2 linked regions of the Thermus aquaticus genome follow. Each later gene encodes a partner of the first gene's protein in a complex. Links are inferred from orthologs where the notes say so. Each region holds a gene or a part of one and is shown on either strand. Other genes may lie near its edges. The genes, in order: pfkA and rny.

Region 1 (8,296 bases):
GCCCGAGGTGGAGGGGGAGTTCTTCAACTTTGACGCCCTCAACATCCCCGAGCACCACCCCGCCCGGGACATGTGGGACACCTTCTGGCTGGAGGAAGAAGGCCTCCGCCTGAAGGGCCCCTTGGGGGAGGAGGTGGAGGGGCGGCTTCTTTTGCGCACCCACACCTCCCCCATGCAGGTCCGCTACATGGTGGCCCACACCCCCCCTTTCCGCATCGTGGTGCCGGGGCGGGTCTTCCGCTTTGAGCAGACCGACGCCACCCACGAGGCCGTCTTCCACCAGCTGGAGGGGCTGGTGGTGGGGGAGGGCATCACCATGGCCCACCTCAAGGGGGCGATTTACGAGCTGGCCCAGGCCCTCTACGGCCCTGAGTCCCGGGTGCGCTTCCAGCCCGTCTACTTCCCCTTCGTGGAGCCCGGGGCCCAGTTCGCCATCTGGTGGCCCGAGGGGAGGAAGTGGCTGGAGCTGGGTGGGGCGGGCATGGTCCACCCTAGGGTCTTCCAGGCGGTGGACCAGTACCGCCAAAGCCTGGGCCTTCCCCCCGCCTACCAGGGGGTCACGGGCTTCGCCTTCGGCCTCGGTGTGGAGAGGCTCGCCATGCTGCGCTACGGCATCCCCGACATCCGCTACTTCTTCGCCGGCAGGCTGAAGTTCCTGGAGCAGTTCCGGGGGGTTCTATGAGGGTGCCCTTCTCCTGGCTCAAGGAGTACGTCCCCGAGCTGGAAAGCCCCGAGGTCCTGGAGGAACGCCTGGCGGGGCTGGGCTTTGAGACGGACCGCGTGGAGCGCCTCTTCCAGATCCCTCCTGGGGTGGTCTTCGCCCGGGTCCTCGAGGCCCACCCCGTCCCGGGGACGGGCCTAAAGCGCCTGGTCCTGGACGCCGGAGAGGTGGTGGAGGTGGTCTCGGGGGCCGAGAACGCCCGGGCTGGGATCGGCGTGGCCCTGGCCCTGCCCGGAACCGAGCTCCAGGGCCTGAAGGTGGGGGAGCGGGTCATCCAGGGGGTGCGCTCCTTCGGCATGGCCCTCTCCCCCAAGGAGCTCGGGGTGGGGGAGTACGGCGGGGGGCTTTTGGAGTTCCCCGCTGAGGCCCTTCCTCCCGGCACCCCCCTGGCTGAGGCCTGGCCCGGGGAGGTGGTCTTGGAGATAGAAGTCACCCCCAACCGCCCGGACGCCCTGGGCCTTCTGGGCCTGGCCCGGGACCTCCACGCCCTGGGCTACGCCCTGGTGGAGCCCCAGGTCCTCTACCGGGCCGAGGCCCTGCCCCTTCCCTTCCGCCTGGAGGTGGAAGACCCCCTGGGCGCCCCCCACTTCACCCTGGCCTACGCCTTTGGCCTCCGGGTAGGGCCAAGCCCCATCCCCCTGCAGCGGGCCCTCTTCGCCGCCGGCATGCGCCCCATCAGCAACGTCGTGGACATCACCAACTACGTGATGCTGGAGAGGTCCCAGCCCATGCACGCCTTTGACCTCCGGTTCGTGGGGGAGGGGATCCTGGTGCGCCGGGCCCGAGAGGGGGAGAGGCTTCGCACCCTGGACGGAGTGGAGCGGGCCCTCCACCCGGAGGACCTGGTCATCGCCGCCATCCAGGGGGAAAGGAGCCTGCCCATCGGCCTGGCCGGGGTCATGGGCGGGGCGGAGAGCGAGGTGCGGGCGGACACGGAGGCCATCGCCCTGGAGGTGGCCCTCTTTGACCCGGTCGCCATCCGCAAGACCGCCCGCCGCCACGGCCTCCGCACCGAGGCCAGCCACCGCTTTGAGCGGGGCGTGGACCCCCTGGGCCAGATCCCCGCCCAGAAGCGGGCCCTGAGCCTCCTCCAGGCCCTGGCCGGGGCCCGGGTGGCCGAGGCCATCCTGGAGGTGGGAAACCCCAGCCCGCCCGAGCCCATCCCCTTCCGCCCCCAGTACGCCAACGCCCTCCTGGGCACGCAGTACCCGGAGGAGGCCCAGATCAGCATCCTGAGGCGGCTGGGATGCCGGGTGGAGGGGGAGGGTCCCTACCGGGTCACCCCGCCCAGCCACCGCCTGGACCTCCGCCTGGAGGAGGACCTGGTGGAGGAGGTGGCCCGCATCCAGGGCTATGAGACCATCCCCCTGGACCTCCCCGCCTTCTTCCCCGCCCCCGACAACCGGAGCGTGGAGGCCTCCTACCGCAAGGAGGAGAGGCTCAAGGAGCTCCTGGCGGGCCTGGGCTTCCAGGAGGTCTACACCTACAGCTTCGCCGACCCCGAGGAGGCCCCCCTCTTCCGCCTCCCCCCCTACCCTCTGCGCCTGAAAAACCCCCTGGCCCCGGAGAAGGCCGCCCTCAGGACCCACCTCTTCCCCGGCCTCCTCAAGACCCTCAAGGAGAACCTGGCCCTGGACCGCCCGGAGCGGGCCCTCCTCTTTGAGCTGGGCCGGGTCTACGGCGTGGCGGGGAGCCTGGGGGAGGAGAGGACCCACCTGGCGGGCCTCCTCTTCGGCGAGGGCCTGAAGCTTCCCTGGGCCCGAGAGGCCCTGTCCGGCTTCTTCCTCCTCAAGGGCTACCTGGAGGCCCTCTTTAGGAGGCTTGGCTTGGAGCTTCGGGTGGAGGCCCACCCCTACCCCTTCCTCCACCCCGGGGTCTCGGGGCGGGTCCTGGTGGAAGGGGAAGCGAAGGGCTTCCTGGGCCAGCTCCACCCGGGGATCGCCCGGGCTTTGGCGCTCCCTCCGGTCTGGATCTTTGAGCTCACCCTGCCCTTCCCGGAAAAGCCCCTGGCCTTCCGGGACCCCTCCCGCTACCCCCAGGCCTTGCGGGACCTGGCGGTGGTGGTTCCCGAGGCCATCCCCTACGGAGAGGTGGAAAGGGTCATCCGGGAAGCGGCGGGTCCCTATTTGGAAAGCCTCGCCCTCTTTGACCTTTACCAGGGCCCGCCCCTCAAGGAAGGGGAGAAGAGCCTGGCCTTCCACCTCCGCTTCCGCCACCCGGAGAGGACCCTCAAAGACGAGGAGGTGGACGCCGCCATGGCGGGCATCTTCGCCGCCCTAAGGGCGAGGGGCTTCGGCATCCGGGAGTAAACTCTAGCCATGCTGACCTGGGTGGACCTTTTGGCCCTCTTCAGCCTGGCCCTGGGCCTGGCCCTGGGCTACCGGGAGGGGCTTCTGGGGGCCGGGATGGGGCTTGGGGTCCTCCTCTACCTGGTCCTGGCCCAGCTAGGGCTAAAGGGCCCCTGGTGGGGCCTGGGTTTGGGCCTCCTTCTGGGGACGCTGGCCAAGAGCCTGCCCCTCCCCGCCCTTTCCCGGGGCCTCGAGGGCCTGCTCGGGGCCCTGGGAGGGCTTCTTTTGGGGCTGTTCCTGGCCTTTAGCCTGTGGACCGGCTTCCCCTGGGAGGTGGTGGGGGGGACCCTCCGCTACCCCTCGGTGCGCCTCCCCACCCCCATCTACGAGGGAATAGGACAGAGCCCCTTCGCCCGCGAGGCCTTCCGCCTGGCCTGGCAGACCCCCTGGCTCAGGAAGGCCCTGGCCCTAGAGGGCGAGAATCCGCGATAGGGCAAGAAGCGCCCGGTTGATGTCCTTCCTGCGCTCCACCGCCTCCTTGAGGGGGGTGAGCTCCACCTCTCCCTCCACCTCCCCCACCATGACCCCGCTGGTCCCCCCGGCCAGGGCCTCCACCGCCGCCGCCCCCAGGCGGCTCGCCAGGATGCGGTCCTTGGCCGTGGGGCTTCCTCCCCGCTGGATGTGGCCCAGCACCGTGACCCGGGCCTCCACCTGGAGGTGCTCCTGGATGGCCTTGAGAAGCCCCGTAGCCCCCCCGGGGTAGGCCCCTTCCGCCACCACCACGATGGAGCTGGACTTGCCCCGCCTCTGGGACTCCAGAAGCCCCTCGGCGATGGCCTTGGGGTCCACGGGCTCCTCGGGCACGGCGATCACCTCGGCGCCCCCCGCCAGGCCCACATCCAGGGCGATGAAGCCCGCATGCCGCCCCATGACCTCTATGAAGAAGACCCGCTCGTGGCTGGCGGCGGTGTCCCGGATGCGGTCAATGGCCTCCAGGGCCGTGTTGACGGCGGTGTCAAAGCCGATGGTATAGTCGGTGCCAAAAAGGTCGTTGTCAATGGTGCCTGGCACCCCCACCACGGGGATCTTGTGCTCCTCAATGAGGCGCATGGCCCCGCGGAAGGTGCCGTCGCCGCCGATGGCCACCAGGCCCTCTATCCCCGCCGCCTTCAGCTTGGCCACCGCCTTGGCCCGCCCCTCCTCGGTGAGGAACTCCTGGCTCCGGGCGGTGAGGAGGATGGTCCCTCCCCGTTGCAGGATGTTGGCCACGTCCCGCACCCCCAGGGGGACCATCTCCCCCTGGATCATGCCGGCGTAGCCCCTACGGATGCCGATGACCTCAACGCCCATGGCGTAGGCCTGGCGCACCACGGCCCGGATGGCCGCGTTCATGCCGGGGGCGTCGCCCCCGCTGGTAAAGACGCCGATGCGCTTCATCTCTCCTCCATGCTGAGGCGGTAGGCCTCGTTGCGGGCAACCCCGGCCGCCACCAGGGCCCGGAAGAGGGCCTTCCCGGAAAGGCCCTGGCCCTTGAGCTCCGCAAGAAGCCTTTCCGCGTCCGGGGCCGGGGCCTCCTTGGGCCCCAGGACCAGGACGAACTCCCCCTTGGGCTCGGCGAAGCGGGCCCAAGCCTCCTTCAGGCTTCCCCGGAAGACCTCCTCGTGGACCTTGCTGATCTCCCGGGCCACGGCCACGGGGTGGGCCTCCCCGTAGACCTCCATGAGGTCCTCTAGGGTCTTCCTCAGGCGGTGGGGGCTTTCGTAGAGCACCGCGGTCCTCCCTTCCCGGGCCAGGGCCTGAAGCCTTTCCTTGCGCTCCCTTCCCGCCTTGGGCAAAAAGCCCTCAAAGGTGAAGCGGTGGGTGGGCAGGCCCGAGGCCACCAGGGCGGGGATGAGGGCGGTGGGGCCAGGAAGCGCTTCCACCCGCCAGCCCCATTCTAAGGCCAGCCGCACCAGCTCCGCTCCCGGATCCGAGATCCCCGGGGTGCCGGCATCCGTGGCGTAGGCCACGTAGGCGTAGGGGGCGAGGAGCTCCTTGGCCCGGTCCAGGGTGTGCTGGTCCAGGCGCAGGGTAGGGGTGGGGATGCCGTAGTGGCGAAGGAGAAGCCCCGTGCGCCTGGTGTCCTCGCAAGCCACCACCTCGGCCTCCTTCAGGGTCCTGAGGGCCCTCAGGGTGATGTCCTCCAGGTTGCCGATGGGGGTGGGAACCAGGACCAGGCGCATGGGGCTAGAGCAGGATGGGCCTCAGGGTCTTCACCACCTGGCGGAAGGGGAACTCGTACACGGAGCCCGAGGGCAGGGTGAACTCCAGAAGGTCGGGCGCTCCCGGGAAGACCACCCGCCTCAGGGCCAGGGGCCCCCCGTCGGTTTCCACGTGGACGGTGAGGTAGTCGGGCTCCAGGTTGCGCCCGTCCTCCGCCTCCTTCGGGGCCTCCTCCCCCACGCCCTCCTCCAGCCGCCTCAGGGCCTCCAGAGGGTCGGCCTTGAGGGCCCGCACCTCCTCCTCCAAGGTCCCGTCGGAGAAACGGAGGACCACCTCGTCCCCCGCCCCGCAGGCCTCGCAGTCCAGGAGGTCCCCCGCCTCGTAGCCCTCCAGGTCCAGGGGCTCGCCGCAAACCGGGCAGACCATAAACACCTCCCAAGGAGGATTCTATCCCTGGGAGCCTAAGCGCCCGCGCTTTGGTTTCGCAACACGGGGTGCCCAAGTCGGGGCTGGAAAGGGCACCCCGCCGTGGCCAAAAGCCAGGCGGGGCGCTTAGCCCCCTTTAGCGGCCGTAGCGGGCGATGGCGGCCTGGATCTCCTCCAAGGCCGCCTGGCGGTCCCGCCAGCCGGTGACCCGGACCCACTTGCCCTTCTTGGCCTCGAGGGCCTTGTAGGTCTCAAAGAAGTGCTGGATCTCCTGCTTGACGCCCTCGGGAACGTCGCCGATGTCCTGGATGTGGTCCAGGCGCTGGTCCTCGGCCACCACCCCCAGGATCTTGGCGTCGCTCCCCTTCTCGTCCTCCATGAGGAGAAGGCCCACCGGGCGCACCTCCACCACCACCCCCGGCAGAAGGGGGTAGGTGGAGAGGATGAGGCCGTCCAGGGGATCCCCGTCCTCGGCCAGGGTGGAGGGGATGAAGCCGTAGTCCCCGGGATAAAACTGGGCTCCCGGCAGGACCCGGTCCAGCTTGACAACCCCCAGCTCCGGGTCGTACTCGTACTTGTTGCCGGAACCCCGGGGGACCTCAATGACCATGTGGACCACCTGGGGCGCGTTCTTACCCACGGGAAGGCTCTTCAGGTTCGCCATAGCCCCCCCATTATACGAGGACCTCCGGGAAGTCCGTGACCAGGGCATCCACCCCCCAGGCCGTGAGGGCCTGGGCCTCCCGCTTGTCGTTCACCGTCCAGGCCAGGACCCGGTAGCGGGCCCTCAGGCGGCGGACCTCCTCTTCGTCCAAGAGGCCCACCCAGGGGTGCACCCAGGCCACGCCCAGACAGGGGGCCAGCTCCAGGGCCTCGGGCTTCTCGTAGAGGAGGCCTAGGGGCGCGACGCCGAGGCGCCTCAGGCGCACCAGCGCCAGGGGGTCAAAGGAACTCACCCAGACCCTTTCCGAGGGAGAGCGGGCCAGGAGCCGAGCCAAAGCCTCCTCCCGGCCATCGGTCTCGGGGGGCAGGCTCTTGAGCTCCACGTTGATCCAGGCGCCGGGAAAGCTCTCTAAAACGGCCTCCAGGGTGGGCACGTAGGGGGGAAGCTCCCTCAGGGAAAGGCCGGCGATGGAAGCGCCTCCCAGGGTGAAGTCGTGGTGGACCACCAGGACCCCGTCTTTGGTCAGGTGCACGTCCAGCTCAAAGCCGTCTAGGCCCGAGTCCAGGGCCTTCCTGAAGGCCTCGAGGGTGTTCTCCCGCACCCCCAGGGCGATGCCGCGGTGGCCTAGGCGGAGGGGCACGAGGGGGAGTATACAATGGGGCCATGGGCAAGTACGAGGAAGCCTTTTCCCGCCTGGGAGAGCGGGCCCTGGCGCGCCTGGAGGGGCCAGGCGGATTTCTGGCGGTGACGGAAACCCACCTGGTCCTGGTGGACGAGGCTGGGGTAAAGAAGATGGAGCTTGCCCGCATCCGCCGGGTGGGCCGGGGGGAAGGGGGAAGCCTTTTGGTCCAGAGTGAGGAAGAGGCCCTCGCCATCCCCCTTCGGGCCTTTCCCTTGGAGGAGCTCAAGGCCTTCCTGGAGGGGCTGAAGCCCCATGTGGCCCGCGCCCGGAAGGCCACCCAGGCCTCCCGGCCACTAGAGCCCAGGGAAACGCCCAAAGCCCCCCTCTGGGAGGAGGAGGCCACGCCCAAGCCCGCCTCGGTGGAGCTAGCCCCGGAGCCCCAGGAGGCCAAGGAGGCCACCCCACCGGCCAGGCCCCGGGGGGGCGGGAACCCTTTGGCCCTTCCCCTCAAGGTCCTCGCCCTCCTCACCCTGGGCTACACCGTGGCCTTCGTGGCCCTGAACCCGGGTGCCGACCTCTGGGCCCTTCTGGGCGTGGTCTTAGGAGGACTCGGCCTGGCCCTGACGGAGTGGTCCTTGGCTACCTCCTGGCGGTAGCCCTTCTGGCCCTCCTCAGCCTTTGGCCCAAGCTGGCCCCCAGGCCTCTCCCCGTCCGGGTGGAGGCCCTGTCCGAAGCCTCCTTCACCCCTCCCGCCCCGGAGCCCGTGAGCCTGAACGGAGCGAGCCTGGAGGAGCTGGAGGCCCTTCCCGGGATAGGCCCCACCCTGGCCCGGAGGATCGTGGAGGGGAGGCCCTACGGAACCGTGGAGGACCTCCTCAAGGTGAAGGGCATTGGGCCCCGCACCCTGGAAAGGATCCGCCCTTACGTGAGGCCGTGAAAGGAGCCCTTTCTTCCTCCGGCGTGGGTCTGGGCCTGGGGGGCCTCCTGGGGGCTTTGGCCCTCCTCTACCCCGCCCTTCTGCTCCTGGCCCCCCTGGGCCTCCGCCTTGGCCTCCCTTTTTTCCTGGGGCTCGTTCTCGTGCTCTTGCGGGGCCTCCTTTTTCCCGTCCCGGAGCCCCCTTACGGGCTTAGGGTGGAGGGAACCTTGGCCGTCCGGGAGGGGTTCACCCGGTGGGAGGGCCACCGCCTCAGGGTGAAGCACTTCCCTCCCCTCGAGGACGGGGTCTACCACCTCCGGGGCTACCTGGCCCCGCCCGAGCCCCGGCGCAACCCCGGCGGGTTTGACGAGCGGGCCTGGCTCCTGGCCCAGGGGGTCAAGGGCGTGTTTCACGTGGAACAGGCCAAGCGCCTTTCGGCCCTGCCCGACCCCCGGAC
Region 2 (8,321 bases), 240 kb from region 1 along the record:
GGGAGAGGCCACCTTGCCCCTCAGGCGCACCTTCCCCGCCTTGACCCCCTGGGCGAAGTAGCTGCGGGAAACCCCGAACCCCTTGGCCCCCACGGCGTCCACCCGCAGGGAGGGCACCACCAGGGTGCGCACCCTCGAGGGCCTAAAGGCCCCTTCCGGAGGGGGAAGGAGGGTAAAGCCCGCCTCCTCCAGAGCCTTCTTCCCCTTGGGGAGCAAGGCCACCAGAAAGCCCTCCTCCAGGGGCTCCACGTCCCCCATGGCCTCGCCCAGGTCTGGGGGCTCCTTTTCCAGGAAGAAGACCTGCACCGGGTCGTGGACGGAGGGCACCTCGGGCGGGTAGAGGACCGCCACCTTGCGCTCCGCCAGGGGGAAGCCCCCGAAGAAGGCCACGTTGAGGCCCTCCCGCCCGGCCAGGTCCAGAAGCTCCGCCTGGGCCTCCGGGGGGAGGAAGCCCGTCTGCACCACCCGGCCGCCCCGGGCCCGCTTGAGGTAGGCCATCAGGTCTTCCATGGGGTCTGATGATATCCTGGAGAGCGTGGACTTGGCCCTGGAGGAAGCCCTGAAGCTCAGTTCAGCCAGATCTTACTGCGAACCCTGCCGAAGGGCGAAGCTTAGGGTAGCGCTGGCCCTTTCCTCCCCCTCCACCAGGGCCCGCACCGCCACCTTGCCCAGGCCCCGGCGGAAGAAGAGGAGCTCCCCCTCGAGGACCAGGGTGTCCCCGGGGACCACGGGCTTCTTAAAGCGGGCCTCCTCCACGCCCACCAGGAAGACCAGGCTCCCCGGGGCCATCCCCGGCTGGCGGGCCAGGGTGCCCACCGCCGCCTGGGCCATGGCCTCCAGGATCAGGACCCCGGGCATGATGGGGTAGCCGGGAAAGTGCCCCTGGAAGTGGGGCTCGTTGAAGGTGACGTTTTTTAGAGCGCGGAAGCGCTTCTCGTCGGCCTCGAGGACCCGGTCAATGAGGAGAAAAGGGTAGCGGTGGGGAAGAAGCCTCAGGATCTCCCCGATCTCCACGGCCTCACCTCTTCAGGACGTCATCCGAGGAGAGGATGGTGTCCTCCAGGACGTGGAGCATTTCCAGGGCCTTGCCGGTGCCCAGGGCCACGGCCTCAATGGGGTTCTCCGCCACCACCACCGGCACGCCGGTGGCCTCCTGCAGGGCGAGGTCCAGGTTCTTCAGCAAAGCCCCACCCCCCGTGAGGAGGATGCCCCGCTCGTAGATGTCCGAGGCCAGCTCCGGCGGCGTGGTCTCCAGCACCGACTTCACCCCCTGGAAGATCTTGTCCAGGGGCTCCTTTAGGGCCTCGGCCACGTCCTCGGCGGGGATCTCCGCGGTACGGGGAAGGCCGGTGATGAGGTCCCGGCCCCGCACCTCGGCCACCTCCTTCTCCTCCCCGGGAAGGACCTTGGCCCGGCCCAGCTGGATCTTGAGCTCCTCGGCGGTCCGCTCGCCGATGAGGAGGTTGTACTTTTGCCGGATGTAGCGGATGATGGCCTGGTCCATCTCGTTGCCGGCGATCCTGAGGCTTTCCGAGCGCACGATGCCCCCCAGGGAGATGACGGCGATATCGGTGGAGCCGCCCCCGATGTCCACCACCATGCTGCCCGTGGGCTCGGCCACGTTGATGCCCGCCCCGATGGCCGCCGCCAGGGGCTCCTCAATGAGGTAGACCTTCTGGGCCAGGGCGGAGACCGCCTGGACCACCGCCCGCCTTTCCACGTCCGTGACCCCCGAGGGCACCCCCACCATGACCCGGGGCTTGAAGAAGCGGCTCATGGGGGAAAGCACCTTCTGCAGGAAGAGGAGGAGCATCCTCTCCGTGAGGGCGTAGTCGGCGATGACCCCGTCCTTGAGGGGCCGCACGGCCACGATGTTGCCCGGGGTGCGCCCCAGCATCCGGTAGGCCTCGGCCCCCACGGCCTTCACCTCCTTTTTGCCCTGGACCACGGCGATCACCGAAGGCTCCCGCAAAACGATGCCCTTCCCCCGCACGTAGATGAGGACGCTGGCCGTCCCCAGGTCAATCCCGATGTCTTCGCCCTTCAGCATATCCCCTCGCTCTACTTAGCGTACTCCACCGCCCGAGTCTCCCGCACCACGGTCACCTGGACCTGGCCGGGGTAGTTCATCTCCCGCTCAATGCGGTTCGCGATTTCTCTGGCCAGCAGGGTGGCCTTGGCGTCGGTGATCTTGTCGGGCTTGACGATGCCCCGCCCCTCCCGCCCCGCCTGCACGGCGAAGGCCGTCTCCACCCCGGGGAAGGAGAGGGCGATGCGCTCCAGGGCCTCGAGGCGCTGCAGATACTCCTCCAGGCTCTCCCGCCTGGCCCCGGGCCGGGCGGCGGAGAGGGCGTCGGCGGCGGCCACCAGGACGGCGTAGACCGTCTCGGCGTTCTCCGGGTCGTGGTGGTGGGCGATGGCGTCTATGACCTCAGGGGGCTCGCCGAAGCGGCGGGCCAGGGCGATGCCGATCTCCACGTGGCTTCCCTCCACCTCTCGGTCCACGCTCTTGCCGATATCGTGAAGAAGCCCCGCCCTGCGGGCGAGCCCTGCGTCCAGGCCCAGCTCCGCCGCCATGATGCCGGTGAGGTGGGCCACCTGAATGGAGTGCTTGAGGACGTTCTGGCCGTAGCTGGAGCGGAAGTGGAGCCGGCCCAATAGCTGGATCAGGCCGGGCTTCAGGCCCACCACCCCGGCCTCGAGGGCCGCCTCCTCCCCCCTCTCGTAGATGAAGGTCTTCATCTCCTGCTTGGCCTTCTCCACCACCTCCTCTATGCGGCTTGGGTGGATGCGGCCGTCTTTGAGGAGCTCCTCCAGGGCCATGCGGGCGATCTCGCGCCGCACGGGGTTGAAGGAGGAAAGCAGGACCGCCTCCGGGGTGTCGTCAATGATCAGGTCCACGCCGGTGAGGGCCTCAAAGGTGCGGATGTTGCGCCCTTCCCGGCCGATGATGCGGCCCTTCATGGCGTCGGAAGGGATGGGGACCACGGACACCGCCAGCTGGGCCGCGGTCTCCGAGGCCTGGCGCTGCATGGCCTGAGCCAGGATCTTCTGGGCCTCGCGCCTGGCCTCTACCCGGGCCCGCTCCAAGGCGGCCCGCACCCTGGCCGCCTTCTCCTCCTCCAGCTCCCGGTCCAACCGTTCCAGGATGAGCCTCCTGGCCTCCTCGGGGGAGAGGCCCGCCACCTGGTAGAGCCTCTGCTCAATCTCCTTTTCCCGCTCAAGGAGGCCGGCCTCTTTGGCCTTCAAGACCTCTTCCCGCTTGGATAGCGCCTCCTCCAGGGCGTCCAGCTTCATGGCCCGGGCGTCCAGGGCCTCGCCCCTTTTGGAAAGCCGTTCCGCCTCCCGGCGAAGCTCCTCCCGCTCCTCCTTGAGGCGCTCCCTTTCGGCCTTGAGCTCCTCCTGGAGGGCCTTAAGCCGCTCCCTCTCCGCCCTGAGCTCCTCCCTTTCCGCCTTCAGGCGCTCCTCGGCCTCGGCCAGGCGCCTCCTGGATTCCTTCTCCAGGGCCTCGGCCCGGGCCCGGGCCTCCTCCTCCAGCTCCTGCCGAAGGGCCTTTAGGCGGCTTTCGGCCTCCTCCCTCAGGGCCTTGGCCTCCTGGCGGGCCGCCTCCAGGATCTCCCTGGCCTCCTTGCGGGCAGACTCCAGGGCCTCCTTGGCCTCGGCCTTGGCGGCCTCGAGGATCTCCCTGGCCTCCCCCCTCGCCTCACCCTCACCCCCCTTGCGCCTCAGGAAGAGGGCGGCGAGAAGGGCCAGGACCAGGAGCAAAAGCACCAGGTCCAGAAGGGTCATCTACTCCCCCTCTTCCTCGCCGGCGGCCAGGACCACCTTGTCCGCCCGCTCCAGGACCTTGGCCCGGATCTCCTCCAGAAGCTCCGGCCGCTCCCTCAGGTACTCGGCCGCCTTCTCCTTGCCCTGGCCCAGGCGGTGCTCGCCGTAGGAGAACCAGGAGCCGGCCTTCTCAATGCCCCCCGCCGCTACGGCCACGTTGACCAGGTCCATAACGGGGTCCAGGCCCCGGCCGAAGTAGATCTCCAGCTCCGCCTCCCGGAAGGGCGGGGCCAGCTTGTTCTTCACCACCTTGACCTTGACCTTGATGCCCACGGCCTCGTTGCCCACCTTGATGGGCTGGCCGCTTTTGCGCACGTCCAGGCGCACGCTGGAGTAGAACTTGAGGGCCCGGCCGCCCGGCGTGGTCTCGGGGTTGCCGTACATGACCCCCACCTTCTCCCGCACCTGGTTGATGAAGATGGCGGCGGTGTTGCTCTTGGAGAGGACGGCGGGCAGCTTCCTCAGGGCCTGGCTCATGAGCCGGGCCTGGAGGCCCACGTGCTGGTCCCCCATCTCCCCCTCAATCTCCGCCTTGGGCACCAAAGCGGCCACCGAATCCACCACGATCACGTCCACCGCCCCCGAGCGGGCCAGAAGCTCCACGATCTCCAAAGCCTGCTCCCCGGTGTCCGGCTGGGAGACCAGAAGCTCCTGCACGTCCACCCCGAGCTTCTTGGCGTAAAGGGGGTCTAGGGCGTGCTCGGCGTCCACGAAGGCCGCCACCCCGCCCCCCTTCTGGGCCTGGGCGATGATGGTCAGGGCCAAAGTGGTCTTGCCCCCCGACTCCGGCCCAAAGATCTCGGTGACCCGCCCCCGGGGGATGCCCCCGATCCCCAGGGCCAGGTCCAGGCCCAAGGAGCCCGTGGGGATCACGTCCACCTGGAGCTTGGGCATCTCCCCCAGGCGCATGACGGCCCCCTTGCCAAACTCCTTTTCAATGGTCTTGAGGGCGTTTTCCAGCGACTTCCTCTTGTTCTCTTCCATGCTCACCTCGCAAAGGGAACTTTTCCAGAATGGTGTAGACGGGCCCCCTAGGCTTGAGCTCCGAGCGCACCAGGGCGAAGGACTCCACGGGCCAGGTGAGGCCGAAGACCACCGGGGGAACCCTGGGGGCGGGGGCCTTGCGCCGGGCCAGGGTGATGTGGGGCTTGAAGGCCCGGTCCCCTTCGGCCTTAAGGGCCTCCTCCCCCAGAACCTCCCTCACCCCATCCCTCAGGCCCCGGGCCAGGAGGTTAAACCCCTCCCCCTCGGCCTTGGCGAACCAGACCCGGGGCGTGCCCTCGTTGGGGAAGTAGCCGGTGCCCCTGAGGCCGGCCACAAAGGGCGGGGTCTTCCGCCCCAGGCGGTGGCCCAGGGCGATAAGGTCCTCCAGGTCCCCCTCGGGCCTTTCCCCCAAAAAGAGAAGGGTAAGGTGGAGCTGGTGGGGCGGCACCGCCTTCCAGCCCTTGTAGCGGGAAAGCTTCTCCTGGGCGGCCTCCAGGGCCCGCCTCACATCCTCGGGGAGAAAAACGGCGTAGAAAAGCCTCATGTCACCAGAAGGGCCAGCGCGGCGTACACGCTCCGTAGCCTCACCGCCTCCCGGTCCCCGGGGAAGCGGTACCGCCTGGCCTCCGCCCCCTGGGGGCCGGCCACGGCCACGTAGACCGTGCCCACGGGCTCCCCTTCCAGGGGGTCCGGCCCCGCCACGCCCGTGGTGGCCAGGGCGTAGGTGGCGCCAAAAAGGGTCCGAGCGGCCTCCGCCATGGCCTTGGCCGTCTCGGCGGAGACCGTCTTGGCGAGGCGTTCCTCCGGCACACCGAAGCGGGCCTTGGCCCCTACGGAATAGGATACCACGCCCCCCAGGTAGAAGCGGCTGGCCCCGGGAAGGCGGGTGATCTCCGCCCCCAGAAGCCCCCCGGTCAGGCTCTCCATGGTGGCCAGGGTGGCCCCCTCCAGCTCCATACGCCGCTTCACCGCCTCGGCCAGGGTCATCTCCCCCTCGCCCCAGACGGCCTTCAGGAGCTTCTTTTTGATCTTTTCCGAAAGCTCGGCCACCAGGTCCTCCCGGCCCCGCACCACCACCTCCACCCCGTGGACCTTGGGGTAGGTGCCCACCTCCACCTCCTCCCCCCGGAGGAAGAGCTCCCCCAGCCTTTCCACGATCTCCGACTCCCCCAGGCCCCAGGTCTTCAAAACCCGCTTGGCGTAGGCCCTTTGGGGCAGGGCCAGCCTGGGAAGCACCTCCTGCCACATGGGCCGCCACTCGGAAGGCGGCCCCGGGAGGAGGACCAGGTCCTTCCCCGCTTTGCGCACCCACCAGCCGGGGGCGGTGCCGTGGGGGTTATCCAGCCACTGGGCCGAGGGGATCTTCATGGCCTGCTTGCGGTTGGCCTCGGGCATGGGGCGGCCCCGGGCGCGGAAGAGGGCTTCAATCTGGGAGAGCATGGCCTCGTCCAGCTCTAGAGGCTCCCCCAAAGCCTGGGCCACCGCCTCCCGGGTCACGTCGTCGGGGGTGGGGCCCAGGCCCCCGGAGAGGACCAGGAGACGGGCCCGTTCCCAGGCCTCGGCCACCTCCCGGGCCAGGGGTCCGGGCTCGTCCACCACCCTCAGGGTCCTTTCCACTTTGAGGGCGTAGGCCTCGAGGCTTCTGGCGATCTCTGCCGTGTTGGTGTCCAGGGTCTCCCCGTAGACGAGCTCCGTGCCTACGCCGATGATCTCTGCCCGCTCCATAGGCCCTCCTCAAAGGGGTAGCGGAGGAGGCGGTACTCCCCCCCGCCTCCCGTCACCACGCTGCCCAGGGGCACCTCCCTGCGCACCAGCCCCAGGCCCAGAAGGCCGAAGGGCGTCCTCTGTAGGCGCTTGATCTCCCCCACCCGCCGCCCCTCCAAGAAGAGCTCCCCCACCTCCCCCGCCTTCAGGCCCTTTAGGCCCACCAGGCGGTAGGGAACCTCCTTGCCCTCGGTGCGGGCCATGATCTCCTGGCCCACATAGCACCCCTTGCCGTAGTCCACCAGGTGGAGAAGCCCCACGCTCTGGGGAAGCTCCCCCCGGATGTCCTCCAAAAGGGGAACCCCCTTGAGGAGGGCGTAGAGGGGGAAGACCTCCAGGGGAAGCCCCCCCTCCCCCCTCTCGGCCACCTCCTCCCGGCCGTCGGCGTGGAGGAGGCGGTAGAGGGGGAGTTCCTCCAGGACCACCTGGTCAAAGACGATGTAGCGCTCCAGGCGGGCCCTGAGGCCCTTTAGGGTGCCCCAGGGAGCCAGCAAAAAGCCCTCGGGGTGGGGGAAAAGGGTGGCGGCCTCCTCAATCTGGCCCCTATGGTTCAGGAAGAGGACCCCACCGGGGCCCTCTAGCCGCCTCAGGTCCCGGGTGCCCTGGCCCTGGAGAAAGCTGAAGGCGTCCGGCCCCTTGAGGAGAAGCAGGCCGGGGAAGGCGAAGAACCCTTCCCCCCTCAGGGCCATCCTCAGGGCCTCCTCCATACCCCCATTATTGACCAAAGGGTCAGACGGGGGGAGAATGGCGGACGTGCGCTTTTTCCTGGGGGCCTTTCTCTCCCTCTTCCTGGTGGGCGTGGTCGTGGCCCTGCCGGGGGCCGCCCTCCCCCACTGGCGGGAGGCCTTTGCCGTGGGCAAGGAGGTCTCCTGGTTCTTCACAAGCCTCCTCCTGGGGCTTCTCCTGGGCATCCGCCTGGCCCAGGGGGAAAGGCGCCACCCCCTCTTTCCTCTGGCCCTCTTCCTCCTGGCCCTGGCCCTCACGGGGGTGGCCCTGGCCCCAAGCTTTCCCTGGGTGGTGGCCATGGCCTTCCTCATGGGCCTGGCCGAGGGGGTCATGAACGTCCACGGCAACAGCCTGGTGGGGGACCTCTACCCCGAAAGGCGGGTGGAGCTCCTGAACCGGGTCAACGTGGGCTTCGGCCTGGGGGCGGTCTTCACCCCCCTGGCCCTCACCCTGATGCCCTACCGGGCCCTCCTTCTCCTTTCGGCCCTCATGGCCCTTCTGGCGGGCCTCCTGGTCTATGGCGCCCCTCCGGTGAGGAGCCTGGCCAGGGGGGAGGCCCGGGGGCTTCTGCCCTTTTTGCTGGCCGTGGGCCTTTACACGGGCCTCGAGGGGGCCTTGGCCACCTGGAACCGGGTGTGGCTGGAGCGCCTGGGCCACGCCACCGCCACTGGAGGCCTGCTCCTCTCCCTTTACTGGCTCTTCCTGGCCCTGGGGAGGTTGTTTTTGGCCAGGCCGGTGGCGGAAAGACCCCTGGCCGCCCTGCGCGGCCTCCTCCTAGGGGTCCTTCTCCTCCTTCTCCTTAACCTCTTTCCCCCCACCGCCCTCCTCTTCCCCTTGGCAGGCTTCTTCCTGGGCCCCCTTTTTTCCACCCTCTTCGCCTTAGTCCAGGCCCGCTTCGGCCACCGGGCCCTGGGAGGGCTCCTCTACGCCGGGGCGGCGGGAAGCACCCTGATCCCCGCCCTCTTCGCCCTCCTACCCCTTCCGGGCATCCCCCTGGGGCTTTTGGCCCTGGCCCTAGG

Evidence for each region.
Region 2: pfkA (region 1) and rny share a complex: the UniProt entries of both Bacillus subtilis proteins name them as parts of the possible RNA degradosome complex. The link is inferred for Thermus aquaticus from one-to-one orthologs.

The regions. Positions count from the first base shown.
Region 1 is NZ_LHCI01000106.1:504,917-513,212, forward strand. Bases 2,463-5,437 are described here. They hold pfkA (6-phosphofructokinase), read right to left. Parts: upstream 4,447-5,437; coding sequence 3,478-4,446; downstream 2,463-3,477. Other genes in these bases: pheT (phenylalanine--tRNA ligase subunit beta), read left to right, coding at 2,463-3,030; BVI061214_RS03705 (hypothetical protein), read left to right, coding at 3,040-3,501; rsmI (16S rRNA (cytidine(1402)-2'-O)-methyltransferase), read right to left, coding at 4,443-5,231; BVI061214_RS03720 (hypothetical protein), read right to left, coding at 5,236-5,437. In the rest of the region: pheS (phenylalanine--tRNA ligase subunit alpha), read left to right, coding at 1-682; more of pheT, read left to right, coding at 679-2,462; more of BVI061214_RS03720, read right to left, coding at 5,438-5,637; BVI061214_RS03725 (inorganic diphosphatase), read right to left, coding at 5,774-6,301; BVI061214_RS03730 (glycerophosphodiester phosphodiesterase), read right to left, coding at 6,312-6,941; BVI061214_RS03735 (YcxB family protein), read left to right, coding at 6,965-7,579; BVI061214_RS03740 (ComEA family DNA-binding protein), read left to right, coding at 7,552-7,860; BVI061214_RS03745 (ComEC/Rec2 family competence protein), read left to right, coding at 7,857-8,296. UniProt on the Bacillus subtilis protein: Catalyzes the phosphorylation of D-fructose 6-phosphate to fructose 1,6-bisphosphate by ATP, the first committing step of glycolysis.
Region 2 is NZ_LHCI01000106.1:746,787-755,107, reverse strand. Bases 1,426-4,425 are described here. They hold rny (ribonuclease Y), read right to left. Parts: upstream 3,790-4,425; coding sequence 2,062-3,789; downstream 1,426-2,061. Other genes in these bases: recA (recombinase RecA), read right to left, coding at 3,790-4,425; mreB (rod shape-determining protein), read right to left, coding at 1,426-2,050. Outside these bases: BVI061214_RS05105 (hypothetical protein), read right to left, coding at 1-510; 3-hydroxyacyl-ACP dehydratase FabZ, read right to left, coding at 583-1,014; more of mreB, read right to left, coding at 1,019-1,425; more of recA, read right to left, coding at 4,426-4,812; thpR (RNA 2',3'-cyclic phosphodiesterase), read right to left, coding at 4,763-5,356; BVI061214_RS05075 (CinA family nicotinamide mononucleotide deamidase-related protein), read right to left, coding at 5,353-6,537; BVI061214_RS05070 (YgfZ family protein), read right to left, coding at 6,510-7,283; BVI061214_RS05065 (MFS transporter), read left to right, coding at 7,321-8,321. UniProt on the Bacillus subtilis protein: Endoribonuclease that initiates mRNA decay. Initiates the decay of all SAM-dependent riboswitches, such as yitJ riboswitch. Involved in processing of the gapA operon mRNA, it cleaves between cggR and gapA.